DNA from 2 places in the Lysobacter enzymogenes genome. Region 2 is predicted to be linked to the other one. Evidence: riboswitches for the same ligand, from Rfam matches in the RefSeq annotation. Region 2 holds a riboswitch; the other holds the start of a gene.
The links. Region 2 has a riboswitch for glycine ahead of gcvP (aminomethyl-transferring glycine dehydrogenase). Riboswitches for the same ligand answer to the same signal wherever they lie in the genome.
Positions count from the first base shown of each region.

Region 1: linked by a shared signal. The riboswitch ahead of JHW41_RS24700 (trimeric intracellular cation channel family protein) and the one ahead of gcvP (aminomethyl-transferring glycine dehydrogenase) in region 2 are both predicted to bind glycine.

Region 1 is NZ_CP067396.1:5,921,401-5,930,564, forward strand. It holds gene JHW41_RS24685 (DcaP family trimeric outer membrane transporter) at 1-440, shown strand, start outside; gene JHW41_RS24690 (MFS transporter) at 672-2,330, shown strand; gene JHW41_RS24695 (uracil-DNA glycosylase family protein) at 2,500-3,078, shown strand; gene JHW41_RS24700 (trimeric intracellular cation channel family protein) at 3,080-3,685, opposite strand; glycine riboswitch at 3,844-3,948, opposite strand; gene JHW41_RS24705 (ABC transporter ATP-binding protein) at 4,275-5,006, opposite strand; gene JHW41_RS24710 (hypothetical protein) at 5,003-5,989, opposite strand; gene JHW41_RS24715 (kanamycin nucleotidyltransferase C-terminal domain-containing protein) at 6,255-7,073, opposite strand; gene JHW41_RS24720 (hypothetical protein) at 7,292-7,669, opposite strand; gene JHW41_RS24725 (hypothetical protein) at 7,770-7,943, opposite strand; gene JHW41_RS24730 (hypothetical protein) at 8,095-8,259, opposite strand; gene JHW41_RS24735 (DesA family fatty acid desaturase) at 8,580-9,164, opposite strand, start outside.
Region 2 is NZ_CP067396.1:4,211,093-4,220,256, forward strand. It holds gene JHW41_RS17325 (IS30 family transposase) at 645-1,706, opposite strand; gene JHW41_RS17330 (siderophore-interacting protein) at 1,971-2,879, opposite strand; gene JHW41_RS17335 (multidrug effflux MFS transporter) at 3,153-4,415, opposite strand; gene JHW41_RS17340 (VOC family protein) at 4,515-4,946, opposite strand; glycine riboswitch at 5,194-5,293, shown strand; gene gcvP (aminomethyl-transferring glycine dehydrogenase) at 5,502-8,363, shown strand; gene JHW41_RS17350 (sensor domain-containing diguanylate cyclase) at 8,560-9,164, shown strand, end outside.

The DNA.
Region 1 (9,164 bases), 1.7 Mb from region 2:
ACGACAGCACCACCGGCTACGGCCTGAGCGTGTCGGGCAAGTGGAACGTCGGCGCCAGCGACGACTTGCGCTACATGGTCACCGCCGGCAGCGGCATCGGCCGCTACGTCGGCCTGGCGCTCAACAACGACGCGGTGCTCGACGCCACCGGCGACCTGGAGAACATCGACCTGGTCGCCGGCTTCGTCGGCTGGCGCCACGTGTTCAGCCCGAAGCTGCGCGGCAACCTGTTCTATTCGCGGGCGCAGTACGACAACCAGACCGCGCTGACCGGATTGGGCATCACCAAGTCGGCGCAGTCCGCGCACGTCAACCTGATCTACACCCCGATCCCGAAGCTCGACATCGGCGCGGAGTACATCTGGGGCCAGCGCGAGATCGAGACCGGCGAGAAGGGCGAGCTCAATCGCTTGCAGACGCATGTGAAGTACAGCTTCTGATCGAAGCCATGCCGGGGCGGCGACCGCGTCGCCCCGGAATCGTCGTCCCCGCGCAGGCGGGAGTCCAGGAACCTCCAGCGTTCTCGCACGAAATGCCCTGGATCCCCGCGTTCGCGAGGATGACGGGATGAAGGATTCGACGCGGTCGGTACGACGCCGCGCGGCAAGACGAAAACAAAACGCCCCGGCGGGCCACAACCCGCTTCCATCCACTGTTCGGGGGAACAGCCCATGTCCAGCACCACCGCCGGCGCGCATTCGGCGCCGCTCACCAAGGACCACCGCAAGGTGATCTTCGCCTCCAGCCTCGGCACCGTGTTCGAGTGGTACGACTTCTATCTGTACGGCTCGCTCGCCGTGATCATCGGCAAGCAGTTCTTCGGCGGCCTCAACGAGACCAGCCAGTTCATCTTCGCCCTGCTCGCGTTCGCCGCCGGCTTCGCGGTGCGGCCGTTCGGCGCGCTGGTGTTCGGCCGCCTCGGCGACATGATCGGGCGCAAGTACACCTTCCTGGTCACCATCGTGCTGATGGGCCTGTCGACGTTCCTGGTCGGCATCCTGCCCAGTTACGCGACGCTGGGCATCCTCGCGCCGATCATCCTGATCGTGCTGCGCCTGCTGCAGGGCCTGGCCCTGGGCGGCGAGTACGGCGGCGCGGCGACCTACGTGGCCGAGCACGCGCCCAACGGCAAGCGCGGCCTGTACACCAGCTTCATCCAGACCACCGCGACCATCGGCCTGTTCCTGTCGCTGCTGGTGATCTGGGGCTGCCGCAATTACCTGGGCAAGGACGCGTTCGAAGCCTGGGGCTGGCGCATTCCGTTCTGGGTCTCGGTGATCCTGCTCGGCGTGTCGGTGTGGATCCGCATGCAGCTGGCCGAGTCGCCGCTGTTCCAGCAGATGAAGGCCGAAGGCAAGACCTCCAAGGCGCCGATCACCGAGAGCTTCTTCTCCAAGAACGGCAAGATCGCGTTGCTGGCCCTGCTCGGCGCGACCGCCGGCCAGGCGGTGGTGTGGTACGGCGGCCAGTTCTACTCGCTGTTCTTCCTGACCAAGACGCTCGGCATGGACCCCAACCAGGCCGACATCTTCATCGCCATCGCGCTGGCGCTGGCGACCGGCGGCTTCATCTTCTTCGGCTGGCTGTCGGACAAGATCGGACGCAAGGTGATCGTGCTCGGCGGCTGCCTGATCGCGGTGGTGACCTATTTCCCGGTGTTCAAGGCGCTCACCCACAACGTCAATCCGGCGCTGGAAGCCGCGGTCGCCGCCTCGCCGGTCACCGTCACCGCCGATCCGGCGCGCTGCGCGTTCCAGTTCGACCCGGTCGGCAAGGCCACGTTCAAGCAGTCCTGCGACGTGATCAAGTCGGCGCTGGCGAAGAAGGGCATTCCGTACCAGAACGCGCCCGGCGCGGCCGGCAGCGTCGCCACGGTCAGCATCGGCGGCACCGTCCTGACCAGCTTCGAGGGCGAAGCGCTCGACAGCGCCGCGTTCAAGAGCCAGTCCGAAGCCTTCGGCAAGCAGTTGACCGACGCGCTGGCCGCCGCCAGCTACCCGGCCAAGGCCGACCCGGCGCAGATGAACAAGCCGATGGTGATCGCGCTGCTGACCTTCCTGGTGCTGTTGGTGACGATGGTCTACGGCCCGATCGCGGCATGGTTGGTGGAACTGTTCCCGACCCGCATCCGCTACACCTCGATGTCGCTGCCGTACCACATCGGCAACGGCTGGTTCGGCGGCTTCCTGCCGTTCACCGCGTTCGCGATCGTCGCGGCCACCGGCAACATCTACAGCGGCCTGTGGTATCCGGTGGTGGTGGCGGCGTTCACGGTGGTGATCGGCGCGCTGTTCCTGCCGGAGACGAAGGATCGCGATATCACCGAGTGACGGTTTTCGCTTCGCATCACTGCGCCGGCCTTCGGGCCGGCGCAGTTTTTTGGGGAATCGGGAATCGGGACCGGCTACGAGCCACCGCGCCCCACCTACCGTCACCCCCGCGAAGGCGGGGATGAAGAGCGCGAAGAAACGAATCGCGAACCCGAACTACCATAAGCCGATGCAGCCCCTCCCCACCCTGCTGCGCGACATCCGCGCCTGCACCCTGTGCGCCGCGCATCTGCCGCACGGCGTGCGGCCGGTGCTGCAGGCCAGCGCCACCTCGCGGCTGTTGATCGCGGGGCAAGCGCCGGGACGCAAGGTGCACGAATCCGGGATTCCGTTCGACGACGCCAGCGGCGAGCGCTTGCGCGATTGGCTGGGGCTGGATCGCGCCACCTTCTACGACGCCGCGCGCGTGGCGATCGTGCCGATGGGGTTCTGCTATCCCGGCAAGGGCAAGTCCGGCGACCTGCCGCCGCGGCCCGAATGCGCGCCGGCGTGGCAGGCGAAGCTGTCGCCGCATCTGCGCGAGCTGCGGCTGACCCTGGCCATCGGCCAGTACGCGCAAGCCTGGCACCTGCCGGATGCCGCTTCGTTGACCGAAGCGGTCATGGCCTGGCGCGAGCGTTGGCCGCGCCTGCTCGCGCTGCCGCACCCGAGCCCGCGCAACAACCTGTGGCTCAAGCGCAACCCGTTGTTCGAGCGCGAACTGGTGCCGGCGCTGCGCGAACGCGTCGCTCAGGCGCTGGCCGAATGAGTCACTGGTAGACGAACTTCGGCATTTCCCATTCGTAGCGGATCGCCAGCAGGCGCACCGCGAAGCCGCCGCCGAGGCAGGCCAGCACCGCGACGTTCTCGGCCACGCCCAGGCGCAGCAACCCCAGATACGCCATGCCGGTCAGCAGCGAGATCACCGCGTACAGTTCGCGCTGGAACACCAGCGGAATCTCGTTGCACAGCACGTCGCGCAACACGCCGCCGAACGCGCCGGTGAGCATGCCGGCGACGACCACGATCGCCGGCTGGTGGCCGGCTTCGCGCGCGACCGCGCAGCCGATCAGGGTGAACGCGATCAGGCCCAGCGCGTCCAGCCACAGGAAGGTACGGCGTAAATAGTGCAATTTCTTCGCCAGGAACGTCGCCGCGAACGCGGCGCCGACGGTGTAGCCCAGGTACTCGGGATGGCGCACCCAGCCCAGCGGATAGTGGCCGAGCACGATGTCGCGCAGCGAGCCGCCGCCGAGCGCGGTGACGCAGGCGATGATGACCACGCCGAACAAGTCCATGCGCCGGCGGCCGGCGGCGAGCGCGCCGGTCATGGCTTCGGCGCTGATGGCGATGAGGTAGATGATCTGCAGCAACACGGGCGGGTCTCCGGCGAGGATCGGGAAACCGCGGCGGCGACGGAGACGGATGCGCGCGGACGCCGCGCCGCGGAGCGGACGCAGGCGGACGGCGGGACCGCGCGCGCCGGAGCGCGCGCAGCGATGCGCATCGGTTTCCGCAGCCTCGGCCGCGGCGCCGCTCCCGCTGTCCTTTTACCTGAGAGTTTGCGCGGCGCCGGCATGGCCGGGCCGCTTGCCCCTTCGGTGGGCCGTCGAAGCGGCCTCTCTCCAGATCGGCGATGTCGTTGCAGTGTTCCGGTCGGCGGACCGGGCCTGAGCGATTATGGGAGCCTGCGCCTTCGGCGGGCGGCGGCCGGAGCCGGCGCCTCTCTTCTGCGAACGCCGGCATGGTATCAGGCGAATGCGGCGAAACGAACCGCAAGCGCCGCCGCGAACGGCGGGAAACCCCTGTAGGAGCGGCGCGAGCCGCGACCGCGACACTGCGCATACGACGCAAACCGGAAGTCACGGTCGTAGGTTCCGCAGGCAATGGCCGGTGGCGCCGCAAGCGCAGTGTCGCGGTCGCGGCTTGCGCCGCTCCTACAAGGAGCTCACGTCGCCTGGCATCTCAATCGCCCGCCAGCGCCTGCACCATCGATTGCTCCAGCGAGCGCGCTGGGTCGGCGCGGATCGCATCGAGTTCGCCCGCGCCCCACTGCCGCCGCAAGCGTCCTTCGACCAGCAGCGCGGCGCGGGTGATGAAGCGCTCGGCCACGTCCAGCGAATGCGTGGCCAGCAACACCGCCACCCCGCGTTCGCGCGCCAGCTCCTGCAGGTGGCGCTTGAGCGCGTAGGCGCTGAGCGGGTCCAGGCCGTTGAGCGGTTCGTCCAGCACCAGCAGCGGCGGTTCGCCGAGCAGGCCCAGCGCGATCGCCAGTTTCTGCCGCGTGCCCAGCGAGTACTGGCCGATGCGGCGGTCGAGCATCGGCTGCAGCGACAGCGTCGCGCACAGCGCCAGGGTCGGTTCGGGTATCGCGTCCAGGCCGCGCGCGCCGGCGAACAGGCGCAGGCATTCGCGGCCGCTCAGCAGCGGCGGCAGCCGCGCCGGATCGACCGCGAAGCCGAGCGCGCGCTTGGCCGCGAGCGGGTCGCGGTCGAGGTCGTGGCCGCCGATCAGCACCCGTCCCGCGCTCGCCCGCAACAGGCCGGCCAGGCAGTGCAGCAAGGTGGTCTTGCCCGAACCGTTGGGGCCGATCAGCGCGGCGAAATCGCCCGGCGCCAGGGCCAGGTCGATGCCGTGCAGCACCGCGTGCTGGTCGTAGCGGTGGTGCAGGCCTTGCAGTTCCAGGACTGGACTCATCGGCGCGCCCCCGCGCGCAGGGCCGCCAATGCCGGCAGACACAGCAGCGCGACGGCGACCAGCCACGCCGGCGCGGCGCGCCAGCCCAGACCGAGCAGGCCCGCGCCCAGCGCCGCCAGCGCGCAGGCGCAGGCGAACGCGAAGGCCGGATAGCGCCAGGCCGCGCGGGCGAAACCGCGGCGCGGCACCGGCAAGGCCGCCAGCGCGCGCGCGGCGGCGACGCTCGCCGCGGCGCAGGCCTGCGCGAGCAGGCTGAACCAGGCCAGCGCGGTGGCGATCAGCAACACGCCGGCGCCGCTGGCCAGCGCGGTCGAGCCCGGCAGCGCCATCAGCACTGCGCCGATCATCCAGGCGTGGCCGCCGCGGCGCCAACGCAGCAGCGCCTCGCGCCGCTGCCAGTCGCTCAGGTGCGGCAGGCGCGCGTCGTCGAGCCAGCGCAGGCCGAACAGCGGCTCGCGCGCGCCTTCGCGCACCCGCTGCGCCGGCCGGCGGCGCTGGCGCAGCGCCGCCGCCAGCCCGAACGCGACGCCGGGCACGAGGCCGGCGGCGAGCACCGCGAACGCGGTGCGCAGGCGCGCGCCGTCGCCGTCGAGCGCGAGCAGCAACGCGGCGGTCGCCGACAGCGCCGCCGCGACGCCGAGCGCGGCGAGCAGGACCAGGGTGCGGGCGATGCGCGCCGGCGCGATCGGCGCGGCCGCCCACCAGCCGTGGCGCAGGCGGTCGTCGAGCGCGCCCAGGCGCGCGCGGGCGCTGGCGTAGGCCCAGGCAAGCGCGAGCAGGGCGAACGGCAGCGGCAGCTGCGCGATCAGTCTCGGCACGGCGGCCGGCAGGGCGGCGGCTTCGCCGCCGAACGCGCGCAACAGCGGGCCGGCCGCGGCGATCGCCGCCAGCATCGCCAGACCGCCGCGCCAGCGCCGCCAGCCGCCGCCGCGCAGGGCGGCGAGGCGGGCTTCGCGCAGCCAGGGATGGAACAGGGGCGGCATGGGGCGAGGGTAGCGCGGATGGGTGCGCGGCGAGCTGAGCCGAAAGCGTCGGGCCTGAAAGGCCCTCCCACAACAGCCCCGGGGCCTCGGCCGCTGCGGGACGACCTTGTTCCAGGAAGGTCTTGTTCTGGGAGGACGTTGTTCTAGCAGGACCTTCGCTATGGGAGGACCTTCGCTGTGGGAGGACCTTCGCTGCGGGGGCTTGTCGTGGGAGGGCCTTCAGGCCCGACGCTGTCCTGTCCGCCGCGACGAATCCGCCCGCCCCTCAGCGCTCGCCCGCCACACAGCGCCGCTGCAGCGCTTCGACCAGCGCGACCTCGTGCGCCCAGGCTTCGACCCCGGTCCAGGCCCGCTCCAGCGCCGCGACCAGCACCGCTTCATCGCCGAGTTCGCCGCGCGCGACCAGCCGGTACAGCTCCACCGCGCCGTCCGGTCCCGGCAGGTCGGCGGCTTCGTCGAACATCGTGCCGGCGCAGGCGTAGACGTGGCGCTCGGCCAGGCCGACCAGGCAGGCCAGGTGCACGGCGAATTCGCCGGCCAGGAGCGCCAGCGGCTTGCGCGCGTAGCGGTTGCGCAGCTTGCCGACCAATTCGTACAGCTCGCCGACCACGATCTCGGCCATGGCCCGTTCCACCGCCGCGTCGTCGGGATGCGCGGCCAACGAGCGCAAGGTCTCGAACAGCGCGCCGTGGTCCGGCGCGATCCACAGCGCGCGCGCGTGCACGAACTGGCCGTGGCTGATCGGCCAGGCCTCGTCGACTTCGCGCGCGAACGCTTCCACCGCGCTGCGCGACATCAGGTTGACCTCGGCCTTGCCGCGGCCGTGCACCCACTCCAGCGACTCGTCGAAGTCGGCGCCGAACGCGGCGTCGTCGAGCACCGCCCACAGCTCCAGGTCCGAATACGGCCCGTCGCTGTCGCGCGCGGTGGAGCCGTACAGCGCGACCGCGAGCAGGCGTTCGCCGAAGCGCTGGCGCAGGCGTTCGAGGATGAGGGCGACAAGGTCGCGGCGTTGCTCGGAACCGACCGATTGCGGTCCGGCGAACAGGGTGTCGAGTTCGCCCTGGGGCAGTGCGTAATCCATCGCGACTAGGTACCACGCGCATCGCGCGCGCGGCAATTGCGCAATGCGGGCGTTGCGACGCGGCTTGCGCTTGCGGTGGGATGGCACGCGCATCGCGCTGCGGTTCACGCCTGCAGGCGCGGCGCGAGCCGCGACCGCGACGCCGCGCATACGACGCAAACGGCTACCCCGCGGTCGCGGCTCGCGCCGCGCCTACAGGGGGATAGCCACCCACGCAGTCATTGCGGCGGCGAGGCCAACTCGCGCGCGTCGAGGAAGCCGTCGCGATTGCGGTCCTGGCGAGCGAAGCGTTCGGCCAGGGTCTTGCGGTGCGCCTCGCGGGTCAGCGGCGCGCGCGCACCGCGGCCGCTGGCCGGTTGTTCGGACGCGTCGAGGACGCCGTCGCGGTTGGCGTCCATCGCGTCGAAGGCGTAGCTGAGCCAGTCCTGGTATTCCAGCAGCGACACCCGGCCGTCGCGGTCGGCGTCCATGCGCGCGAGGTAGTCGCCGGTGGAGGCCACCTCCTGCGCCGACGCCGGCAGGGCGCACAGCGCGAGCGCGAGCAGCGCGGACGACAGCCGCGCGAAGGCAGACGGGCGGAACGTGGGCAGGCGCATGCGCGCATCCGCGAAAGGACCAGCGCGCAGCCTGCCGCGCGCGGGCGCGGCGGGCAAGCGCCGCGCGCGGCCGGCGCGCGCGGCGCCGGCCGCGGCCGCGTCAGCTGTCGTCGACGCAGCAGCCGAAGCGGGTGCCGCCGAACTGGCAGCCGGACTTGGGCGCGCAGCCCTCGGCGTACTTGGTATCGGCGTGGACGGCGCCGAAGCCGATGCCGGTGGCGAACAGCACGGCCAGCAGCAAGGCTCTGGCGCGGCGGGTACGCAGGTGACTCATGTCGTTCTCCTGGAGAAGTGCGTGGGCGGGACGGACCGCGCGGCAACGCCGCCGCGAGCGGCGCCGACGGCCCGGACGCGGAATCCGGGCCGTCGCGCGCGCGCCTGCGCCTGCGGCGGAGGCGAGCGGCCCGCGGCGGTGCGCCGGCGGTTCAGGCCGGATCGCAGCAGCCGCCGACCCAGGCGCCGTGCGGGCAGTTGTCGGAGGGGAAGCATTCCTGCGTGGCGCCGGCCTGCGCCGCGCCGAAGCCCAGGCCGGCGGCGAACAGCGCCGACAGGGCCAGCAATTTGAAGCGCTTGCTGCGGAACAGTTTCATCGTGCTCTCTCCTTGCGCGTGCGATCGCGGGCGCCGGTCCGTGGCGCGGGCGCGGTCACGGATGGTGGGTTCGTCCCTGGAGGCTCAAGCGGAAGGCGGGGCGCGCGCGGGCGCAGCGGCGGCAGCGAAGGCTGGACGGTCGATCCGCGGACATGCGCCACCTCCGTGTGCGGCGCGGCCGGACGGCGGCGCCGGATTCCCAAGCGCACGACGCTATCCGCGCCGCGCCCGCGCGGACGGACCGGCGTCTCGTTCGCACAAAAACAAACCCGCGCCGGAGCGCGGGTTCGTCGGTGTCGCTTGGCGGCGGCGCGCGGCGGTCAGTGCCGCACCGGCGCCAGCGCGTAGCCCTTGAGCCGTTCGGAGAACGCCTGCAGGGTGTGGATGCCGCTGGCCTCGGCTTCCACGCACCAGGCGTGCAGACGCTGCAGGGTGGCCTGGGCGTCGTGCGAGCGGTCGTCCAGCACCTGCGCCAGGCGCTGGCGGAAATCGGCCAGCTGGGCCATGCGCGGACGCTCGGCCACCCAGGTCTGCAGGCGCGCGCGGGCGCCGTCGTCGAGCCAGCGGCCGCCGTCGGCCAGGCCCTTGCGCAGCCGCCGCGGCAACGCGCGCACGCGGTCGCCGGCGTCCTCGCGCAGGGTCGGCAGGGTGACGTTGCGGTAGAAGTCGGTCATGGCCTGGAAGCGGATCGCCAGCAGCGCCTTGAGCGTCTCGCCGTCGGGCATGGCGATGTTCGGACGCACGTCCAGGGTCGGCGCGACCCGCAGCACCTTGGCCAGGCGCAGCGCGGCGAGGCCGCGGATCGCGGTCCAGCCGATGTCGAACTCCCACTTGCGCAGGGCGAACTTGGCCGAGCTCGGGAACGCGTGGTGGTTGTTGTGCAGTTCCTCGCCGCCGATCCAGAA
Region 2 (9,164 bases):
TTTCGCTGAAATCGCCATAGGCCGCTATTGCAGCTGTTGCCGTTGTCATTGATGTTGTTGTTGCTATTCGCTCGGACGTAACTCCACGCGAAGCCCATGTCCCGCAGCCCCGGAGGGCGTGCGCATGGATGCGCACGCGCGCCATGGGACAGGATGTCCCTTATGGCGCGGCCCCGCGCCCCTTTCGAGCCCTAGTGGCTCTTGATCCGAAAAAGATAAGGCCTTTTCTTTGGTTACTTTCTTTGTGGCTTAAGACAAAGAAAGTGACCCGGCCGCTTGCGGACGGAAGCTCTGGATCTTCGCTTGTCGTCACGCGCACGCGCACGCACACGCACACGCAAAGACGAATCCCACCGCGGCACGCCCCTTGTAGGAGCGGCGCAAGCCGCGACCGCGCCACGGCAAACACAGTGAAAGTTTCACCTTGGTTGCGTTGCCGCGGTCGCGGCTCGCGCCGCTCCTACAGTCGGATACGCAACCCCTCGCCCGTCATTCCGGCGAAAGCCGGAACCCATTTTGATTTTGCTGCTGCTTTCGCCGTTATCGATGTTTCGCGCGACGACAAGCCACCATCCAAAGCTTTCGTCCGCAAGCGGCCGAGCTACTTTCTTTTGTCAGCGCGACAAAAGAAAGTAGTGGCGGAGTCAATGTCCAAGTGCATCACCCTGCGCCCGCGGGTTTTTGAGTTCCTCATAGAGCACCTCGACGGGCGAGCGCCTGCCCAGGCTACGGCGGGGGCGGTTGTTCATTTCCCACGCCACCTCTTTGAGGCGCTGCGCAGAATGCACCGACAGATCGGTGCCCTTGGGAAAGTATTGCCGCAACAAGCCGTTGGTGTTTTCGCAGGTTCCGCGTTGCCACGGGCTATGGGGGTCGGCGAAGTAGATCGCTAAACCAGTGCGTTCGCTCAACTGCCGATGCGATGCCATTTCCTTGCCCTGGTCGTAGGTCAAGGTCTTCTTCAAACTTTCCGGCACGCCTTCGAACGCCGAGCTGAAGGCCTCCAGCACCGTGTGCGCGGTCGCGTCGGCGAGCTTGACCAGCTTGACGTACAAGGTGCGGCGGCAGACCAATACCCCAATCGCCGAGCGGTTGTGCGCGCCCACGATCAGGTCGCCCTCCCAATGCCCCGGCATCAGGCGCTCATGCGCGGCCGGCGGCCGCAGGCGGATGTTGGGCAGATCCGGCAGATGGCCGCGGGCGTCGCTTCCCTGGCGCGTGCGGCGGCCGGACTTGCGCCCCTGCCGCAGCAGACGGGTCACCTGGCGGCGCAATTCGCCGCGCGGCATCGCATAAATCGCGGTATAGATCGTTTCGTGCGACACGCGCAGCCAGGGCCGGTCCGGGTACAGATCCCGCAGTTTGTCGGCAATCTGTTGCGGCGACCAGCACCGTTCCAGCCAATAGCGCACGCGTCGCCACAGCACGGTGTCGCGTCGCAGCTTGCGGCGCACCCGCGCCCGTCGCCGCAGTCGCTGGGCCCGCCGGCCCGCCCGGGTCGCATCGTAGCCAGGGTCGAAACGAGGGCGTCCGCGCAGCGGCGGCCCCGAATGGGACCGAAACCCATTACGGCGCAACTCGCGAGCAATTGTGCTTTGCGCCCGACCCAACGTCTGGGCGATTTGCCGTCCGCTCGCCCCTTGGGCGATCAAGACCATGATGGCCCCGCGCTCTTCTGCGCTCAGATGCGAATACTGCTGACCCATTCACAGTGCCTCACTGAGGTGATGCACTTGAGGTTAGAGACCAGCAGCCAAAGAAAAACGCTTGTTTAAGGTCACAAGCCACTAAGTCCAGCACCGGGCGCGGGGATGCGCCATAAGGGGCATCCATGCCCGATGGCGCACGCGCGCATCCATGCGCGCGCCCTCCGGGTCTGCGCAACAGGGGCCGCATGCAAGGTGGCGGCCAAGCAAAGGAAAAAGCAACGGCAAAGCAACGGCATCAGCAACACATGCCGCCGCCCTCGCTCAATCCAGCACCCGCCCCTTGCGCCAATACCCCATGAAACTGATCGCCGACTTCGCGAACCCGCGCTCGCCGACCAGATGCCGCCGGATCGCCATCACCGCTCCCGCCTCGCCGGCGATCCAGGCGTAGAAGCCCGAGGCGGTCGCCGCCGCCTGTTCCCACAGGATCTCGCGGTCCACATCGACCTCCGCCAACGCCTCGCCGCCCTCGCCCGCCTGCGCCGGCGTCAGCTGCGCCGCGCGGATCGCTTCGACCAGGCGCGCGCCGTAGTCGGCAGGCGGTTCGTCGCGCCGTTCGGCGCGCGGCAGCCAATGGATGCGCATGTCGCCCGGGCCGACCAGATCGACCACGTCGGCGCGCAGCGGCACTTCGATGTAGGCGCGCACTTTCGGCGGGCGCGGCTGCGCGGCCAGCGATTCGAGGATGCCGGCCACCGCCGGCAGCGCGGTCTCGTCGGCGATCAGCAGCACCTCGCGCACGTCCGCCGGCGGGCGCCATTCGACCCCGCCGCTGTCGTCCTGGCTGGCGTGCGGCGCCAGCAGCAGCACCCGGTCGCCGGGGCGCGCGCGCAGCGCCCAGCTCGAGGCCGGACCGCTGTCGCCGTGGGCGGCGAAGTCCACGTCCAGTTCGCTCGCGTCCGGCCGCAAGGCGCGGATGGTGTAGGTGCGCATCGGCGCGCGCTGGGCCTCGTGCTGGTCGCGGTAACGCGCGTACCAGTCCTCGCCGCGCGGCACGCTGAGCTCGCCGGCGGCGTTGGGGAAGAAGATCTTGATGCGTTGGTCCGGCCCGAAACTGCGCGCCTGCGCCAGCGACGGGCCGGCGAAGACGAAGCGCAGCATCGACGGGCTCAGTTCGATGCGCTCGCGCACCGAAACGTCGAACAGGTGGAAAGGAACGCGTTGCGCCATGGCGGTTGCTCCTGCATGAGCGAATGCACATGGCTGGGAGCGCGTGGCGCGGCCTGGCTGCCGGTGCGGCGCCGTGCGCGCCGCGGTGGCTACAGCTTAGTCCCCGAAGCCGGGCATGGGCTTGCCGGGCTTGGCCGGTGGCCGGTATCCGAATGCAGGAGCGTCGCAAGCCGCGACTGCGGGGTTGCCCGTTTGCGCCGTAAGCGACGGTTCGCGGTCGCGCCGCGCGCCGCTTTTGCAGAAAACGACCGCCACGGCAGCACGACCTGACGGCTACAACGAATCCTGCGGCTCGATCACCACCGCGTCCTCGGGCACGCGCGCCACGCGGTTGCGCGACACCCAGGCTTCCCAGCGCCAGAACAGCCACCCCACCGCGGTCAGGCCCGAGGCCGCCACCGCCAGGTGCAGCGCGCTGTCGCTCAGCAGCGGCGAGATCACCCCGGCCAGCAGCGCGTTGACCACCAGTCCGGCGAAGGCCTGCAGCGAGGACGCCGAGCCGCGCTGGTGCGGGTACATGTCGAGGATCGACAAGGTCACGATCGGGAACACCAGGGCGATGCCGAACGCGCCGATGCACATCGGCGCGACCGCCCACGGCACCCGCGGCGCGTCGGTCCACAGGTTGTAGCCCAGGTTCAAGGCGATGGCGAGCGCGCAGCAGGCGAAGCCGATGTCGACCAGGCGGTCGCCGCTGACCTTGCCGGCCGCGCGCCCGGACACGAACGAACCGGCGACCATGCCGCCGATGGTCGGCACGAAGAACCAGGCGAAGTCGCGCTCGCCGAGCTTGAGGATGTCGAGCACGAACGCCGGCGCCGAGGCGATGTACAGGAACAGCGCGCCGAAGTTGAACGCGCCGACCGCGGTCAGGCGCTGGAAGCGCGGGTTGAGGAAGATCGCCACGTAGTCGCGCATCAGGCGCTTGGGCTTGAGCGCCAAGCGCGCCTGCGGCGGGTGGGTTTCCGGCAGCAGCAGCGCCACCGCCGCCCACAGCGCCACCGAGAACGCGACCAGGAACCAGAAGATCGCCGGCCAGTGCGACCAGCCCAGGATCCAGCCGCCGATCACCGGCGCGATCGCCGGGGCGATGCCGAAGATCATCATCACCTGGCTCATCAACCGCTGCGCGTCGTCGCCGTGCAGCAGGTCGCGGATGACGGCGCGGCCGACGATCAGGCCAACACCCGCCGACAGCCCTTGTACCGCGCGAAAGAAAAGCAAAGTAGGCAGATCCGTGGCCAACGCGCACGCAGCCGAAGCCAACGTAAAGACCGCCAACCCACCCAAAATCACCTTCCGCCGCCCGATCGCATCCGACAGCGGCCCATGCACGATGCTCATCAACGCATAAGCCACCAGGTACACGCTGATGGTCTGCTGCATCTGCAGCTTGTCCGCGCCCAGTTGCGCGCCCATCGCCGGAAACGCCGGGAAGATGGTGTCGATCGAGAACGGCCCGAACATCGCCAGCCCGCCCAGCAGCAGGGCCAGGCGGCGGATCGGGATCGGCGTTTTGGCGGCGTCCGCGCTCATGCGGCCGCGCTCGGGCAGGTCGGGCTCTGGCCAGCCGGGCTCATCGGGTCTGCGCTCATCGGGTCCGCGCTCATCGAATCTGCGCTCATCGCCCCGCGCTCAGGCCGCGACCGGGGCGTCGGGCGGGCCCTTCAGCTCGACCATGTTGCCTTCCGGGTCGTACAGGTACTGCGAGGGACCCTCGCCCTCGGCACCGTAGCGCGAGCCGAACTCGCCGATGCGCGCGCCGTGGGCGGCGAGGTGCGCCGCGATGGCCTCGCGGTCGAACGGTTCGGCGCGCAGGCACAGGTGGTCCATGTTGCGGCCCTGCTCGCCCGGCGCGGCGCCGCCGAGGCGGCCGATCTTGCCCTCGACGTCGACCAGGTCGATCAACGAATCGCCGGCGCGCAACTGGACCAGGCCGATCTCGTCCTGGCGCCGCTCCACGCTGCAGCCGAGCACCTCGCAGTAGAACGCCACCATCGCCGCGGTGTCGCGCACGCGCAGCACCACGTGGTCGAGTTGCAGCAGGCGGAACGGTCGCGCGGCCATGGCCGGGCCTCATCGCATGAATGGGGGCCGACAGCATACTCCCGCGCGGTGCCGCTGATCGGCTCCGGGCTTGTTTCGATCTGTCCGCAAGCCCCTGTAGGAGCGGCGCAAGCCGCGACCGCGACACCCCGCCTACGGCGCAATCGGCCGCCCCGCGGTCGCGGCTCGCGCCGCTCCTACAGCGGCTTCGGGCCGCCCCCGGGCAGCCCCCCAACCGCGCCTCGGCAACGGCTATAATCCCCGCTTCGACCACGCGGTGGGAGAAGCGTCCGCCCCGGGCACCCCGGCCGGCCGCTGCCGAAGGCGCAACGCCCGTAATCGCTCAGGCCCCAGACCGCCGCGTGTACAAAACTCTGGAGAGACCGCCCGGCCGCAGCGGCATCGCGGACGGAACCGGCGCCGAAGGGGCACGAAGCGAGCGCGGACAGGAGCGGCCCCAGCGGCCCCCCTCCCCCAAGCGGCCTGCGCCGCAGCACGCTTCCAAACTCTCAGGCAAAAGGACAGAGGGGCGCCTCGCGTGCGGCACCGCACGTTGCCTTAGGACGCCCCCTGCCCATGACTCATTCGACCCTGCGCGATCTCGAGCACCACGACGCCTTCATCGAGCGCCACATCGGCCCCAACGACGCCGAAATCGGCCACATGCTCGAGCAGGTCGGCTACGCCTCGCTCGAAGCACTGACCGACGCCATCGTCCCCGGCTCGATCAAGTCCCCCCAGCCGCTGGCCCTGCCGCCGGCGATCGGCGAAGTGGAAGCGCTGGCCAAGATCCGCGCCATCGCCGCGAAGAACCAGGTGCTCCGCAGCTTCATCGGCCGCGGCTACTACGGCACCCACACCCCCAACGTCATCCTGCGCAACATCCTGGAGAACCCGGCGTGGTACACGGCCTACACGCCGTACCAGGCGGAAATCTCGCAGGGCCGCATGGAAGCGCTGATCAACTTCCAGACCATGGTCGCCGACCTGACCGGGATGGAGATCGCCAACGCCTCGCTGCTCGACGAAGCCACCGCCGCGGCCGAGGCGATGACCCTGGCCAAGCGTTCGGCCAAGTCCAAGTCCGATACCTTCTTCGTCTCGAAGAACGTGCATCCGCAGACGCTGGAAGTGCTGCGCACCCGCGCCGAGCCGCTGGAGATCCAGCTGCTGGTCGCCGACGACAGCGAGGCCGCGAGCGCCGACGTGTTCGGCGCGCTGCTGCAATACCCCGACACCTTCGGCGGCCTCGGCGATTACCAGGCCACCGCCGACGCGCTGCACGCGCGCGGCGCGATCCTGGCCGTGGCCAGCGACCTGCTCGCCCTGGTGCTGCTGAAGTCGCCGGGCGAATTCGGCGCCGACATCGTGGTCGGCAACACCCAGCGCTTCGGCGTGCCGTTCGGCTTCGGCGGCCCGCACGCCGGCTTCATGGCCTGCCGCGACGCCTACAAGCGCTCGATGCCGGGCCGCCTGATCGGCGTGTCGGTCGACAGCGACGGCAAGCCGGCCTACCGCCTGACCCTGCAGACCCGCGAGCAGCACATCCGCCGCGAGAAGGCCACCAGCAACATCTGCACCGCGCAGGTGCTGCTGGCGGTGATGGCGAGCATGTACGCGGTCTACCACGGCCCCGACGGCCTGACCCGGATCGCCCGCCGCGTCCACCGCCAGGCCGCGATCCTCGCCGCCGCGCTGCGCCAGGCCGGGGTAAAGGTCGCCGACGGCTTCTTCGACACCCTGCGCATCGACGGCGTCGACGCCGCCGCGATCCACGCCCAGGCCCGCGCCGCGCGCATCAACCTGCGCGAGATCGACGCCGGCAGCGTCGGCATCAGCCTCGACGAGACCGTCACCCGCGACGACCTCACCGCGCTGGCCGGCTTGTTCGGCGCCAAGCTCGACATCGACGCGCTCGACGCGTCCACCGCCGACGCGATCCCGGCCGCGCTGCGTCGCGCCTCCGCGTTCCTGCAGCACCCGGTGTTCAACACCCACCACAGCGAACACGAGCTGCTGCGCTACATGCGCTCGCTGGCCGACAAGGACCTGGCGATGGATCGCACCATGATCCCGCTGGGCTCGTGCACGATGAAGCTCAACGCCACCGCCGAGATGATCCCGGTGACCTGGCCGGAGTTCGGCAACATCCATCCGCTGGCGCCGGCCGATCAAACCACCGGCTACAAGCAGCTGATCGACGAACTCGAAGCGATGCTGGTGGAATGCACCGGCTACGACGCGGTCAGCCTGCAGCCCAACTCCGGCGCGCAGGGCGAATACGCCGGCCTGCTGGCGATCCGCGCCTACCACCGCTCGCGCGGCGAGGGCCATCGCGACATCTGCCTGATCCCCGACTCCGCCCACGGCACCAACCCGGCCTCGGCGCAGATGTGCGGCATGACCGTGGTGGTGACCAAGACCGACGCCAACGGCAACGTCGACGTCGAGGACATCCGCCGCAACGCCGAGAAGTACAGCGACCGCCTGGCCGCGATCATGATGACCTACCCGTCCACGCACGGCGTGTTCGAGGAAGAAGTCGTCGAGATCTGCCAGATCATCCACCAGCACGGCGGCCAGGTGTACACCGACGGCGCCAACATGAACGCCCTGGTCGGCGTGGCCAAGCCGGGCAAGTGGGGTTCCGACGTTTCGCACCTGAACCTGCACAAGACCTTCTGCATCCCGCACGGCGGCGGCGGCCCGGGCGTCGGCCCGTGCGCGGTCAAGTCGCACCTCGCGCCGTTCCTGCCCAAGACGGTCGACGGCGAAGGCGCGGTCGGCATGGTCAGCGCGGCGAGCTACGGCTCGGCCAGCATCCTGCCGATCTCGTGGATGTACGTGACCCTGATGGGCACGCAGGGCCTGCGCAAGGCGACCCAGGTCGCGCTGCTCAACGCCAACTACATCGCCAAGCGCCTGGAACCGCATTACGAGACGCTCTACACCGGCCGCAACGGCCTGGTCGCGCACGAGTGCATCCTCGACCTGCGCCCGCTCAAGGACGCCACCGGCATCAGCGCCGAGGACGTGGCCAAGCGCCTGATCGACTTCGGCTTCCACGCCCCGACCCTGAGCTTCCCGGTCGCCGGCACGCTGATGGTCGAGCCGACCGAAAGCGAATCGCAGCACGAGCTGGACCGTTTCATCGACGCGATGATCCAGATCCGCGAAGAGATCCGCGCGGTCGAGGACGGCCGTCTGGACCGCGAGGACAACCCGCTCAAGCACGCCCCGCACACCGCCACCCAGGTCAGCGCCAGCGAGTGGACCCGCGCCTACCCGCGCGAGCTGGCCGCGTTCCCGCTGCCGTCGCTGAAGCTGCAGAAGTACTGGCCGCCGGTGTCGCGCGTGGACAACGTGTACGGCGACAAGAACGTCATGTGCGCCTGCATCCCGGTGGATGCGTACAAGGAAGAGGAAGCCGAGGTCTAAGCCTCCAAGCAGGCCGCGACTCTCCGCCAAAGGCCCCGCTCGCGCGGGGCCTTTCTTTTTGTGCGCCGACGCCGCGCGCTCGGCGACGGTATACCGGATACATCGGCCCGGTTGGCTTGTCATCGCGCCTGAACGCGGACACCAGACCGCCGCGAGCCGACGATATACTCCGCCCAATCGTCGCGGTGCGTATGCCATGAACATGCAGGAACCGAAGCTGCAGGCGTTCTCCGAGCGCTTGTTGAAAGTCATCGAGACGCAGACCGAGATCGCCCGCCTGGGGTTGGACCTGGGCGGCGTCATGTCGTTGGTCGCGCATCGCGCGCAGGGCCTCACCGGCGCGGTCGGCGCCGTGGTCGAGTTGGCCGAGGGCGAGGACATGGTCTATCGCGCCGCCGCCGGCATCGCCGAGTCCAGCCTCGGCATGCGCCTGGGCCGCGCCGCCAGCCTGTCGGGCCATTGCGTGGCCGAAGGGCGGCCGTTGAACTGCGTGGATTCGGAAACCGACGAGCGCGTCGACCGCGCCGCCTGCCGCGCGGTCGGGCTGCGCTCGATGATCGTGGTGCCGCTCAAGCACCACGACACCGTGGTCGGCGTGCTCAAGGTCATGTCGCGCGAACCGGCCGCGTTCGACGACGACGACCTGCGCGTGCTCGACATGATGTCGGGCCTGATCGCCGCGGCGATGTACCACGCCGCCAAGTACGAGACCAACGAACTGTTCTACCAGGCCACCCACGACGCGCTGACCGGCCTGCCCAACCGCGCGCTGTTCTACGACCGGCTGCGCCACAACCTGGC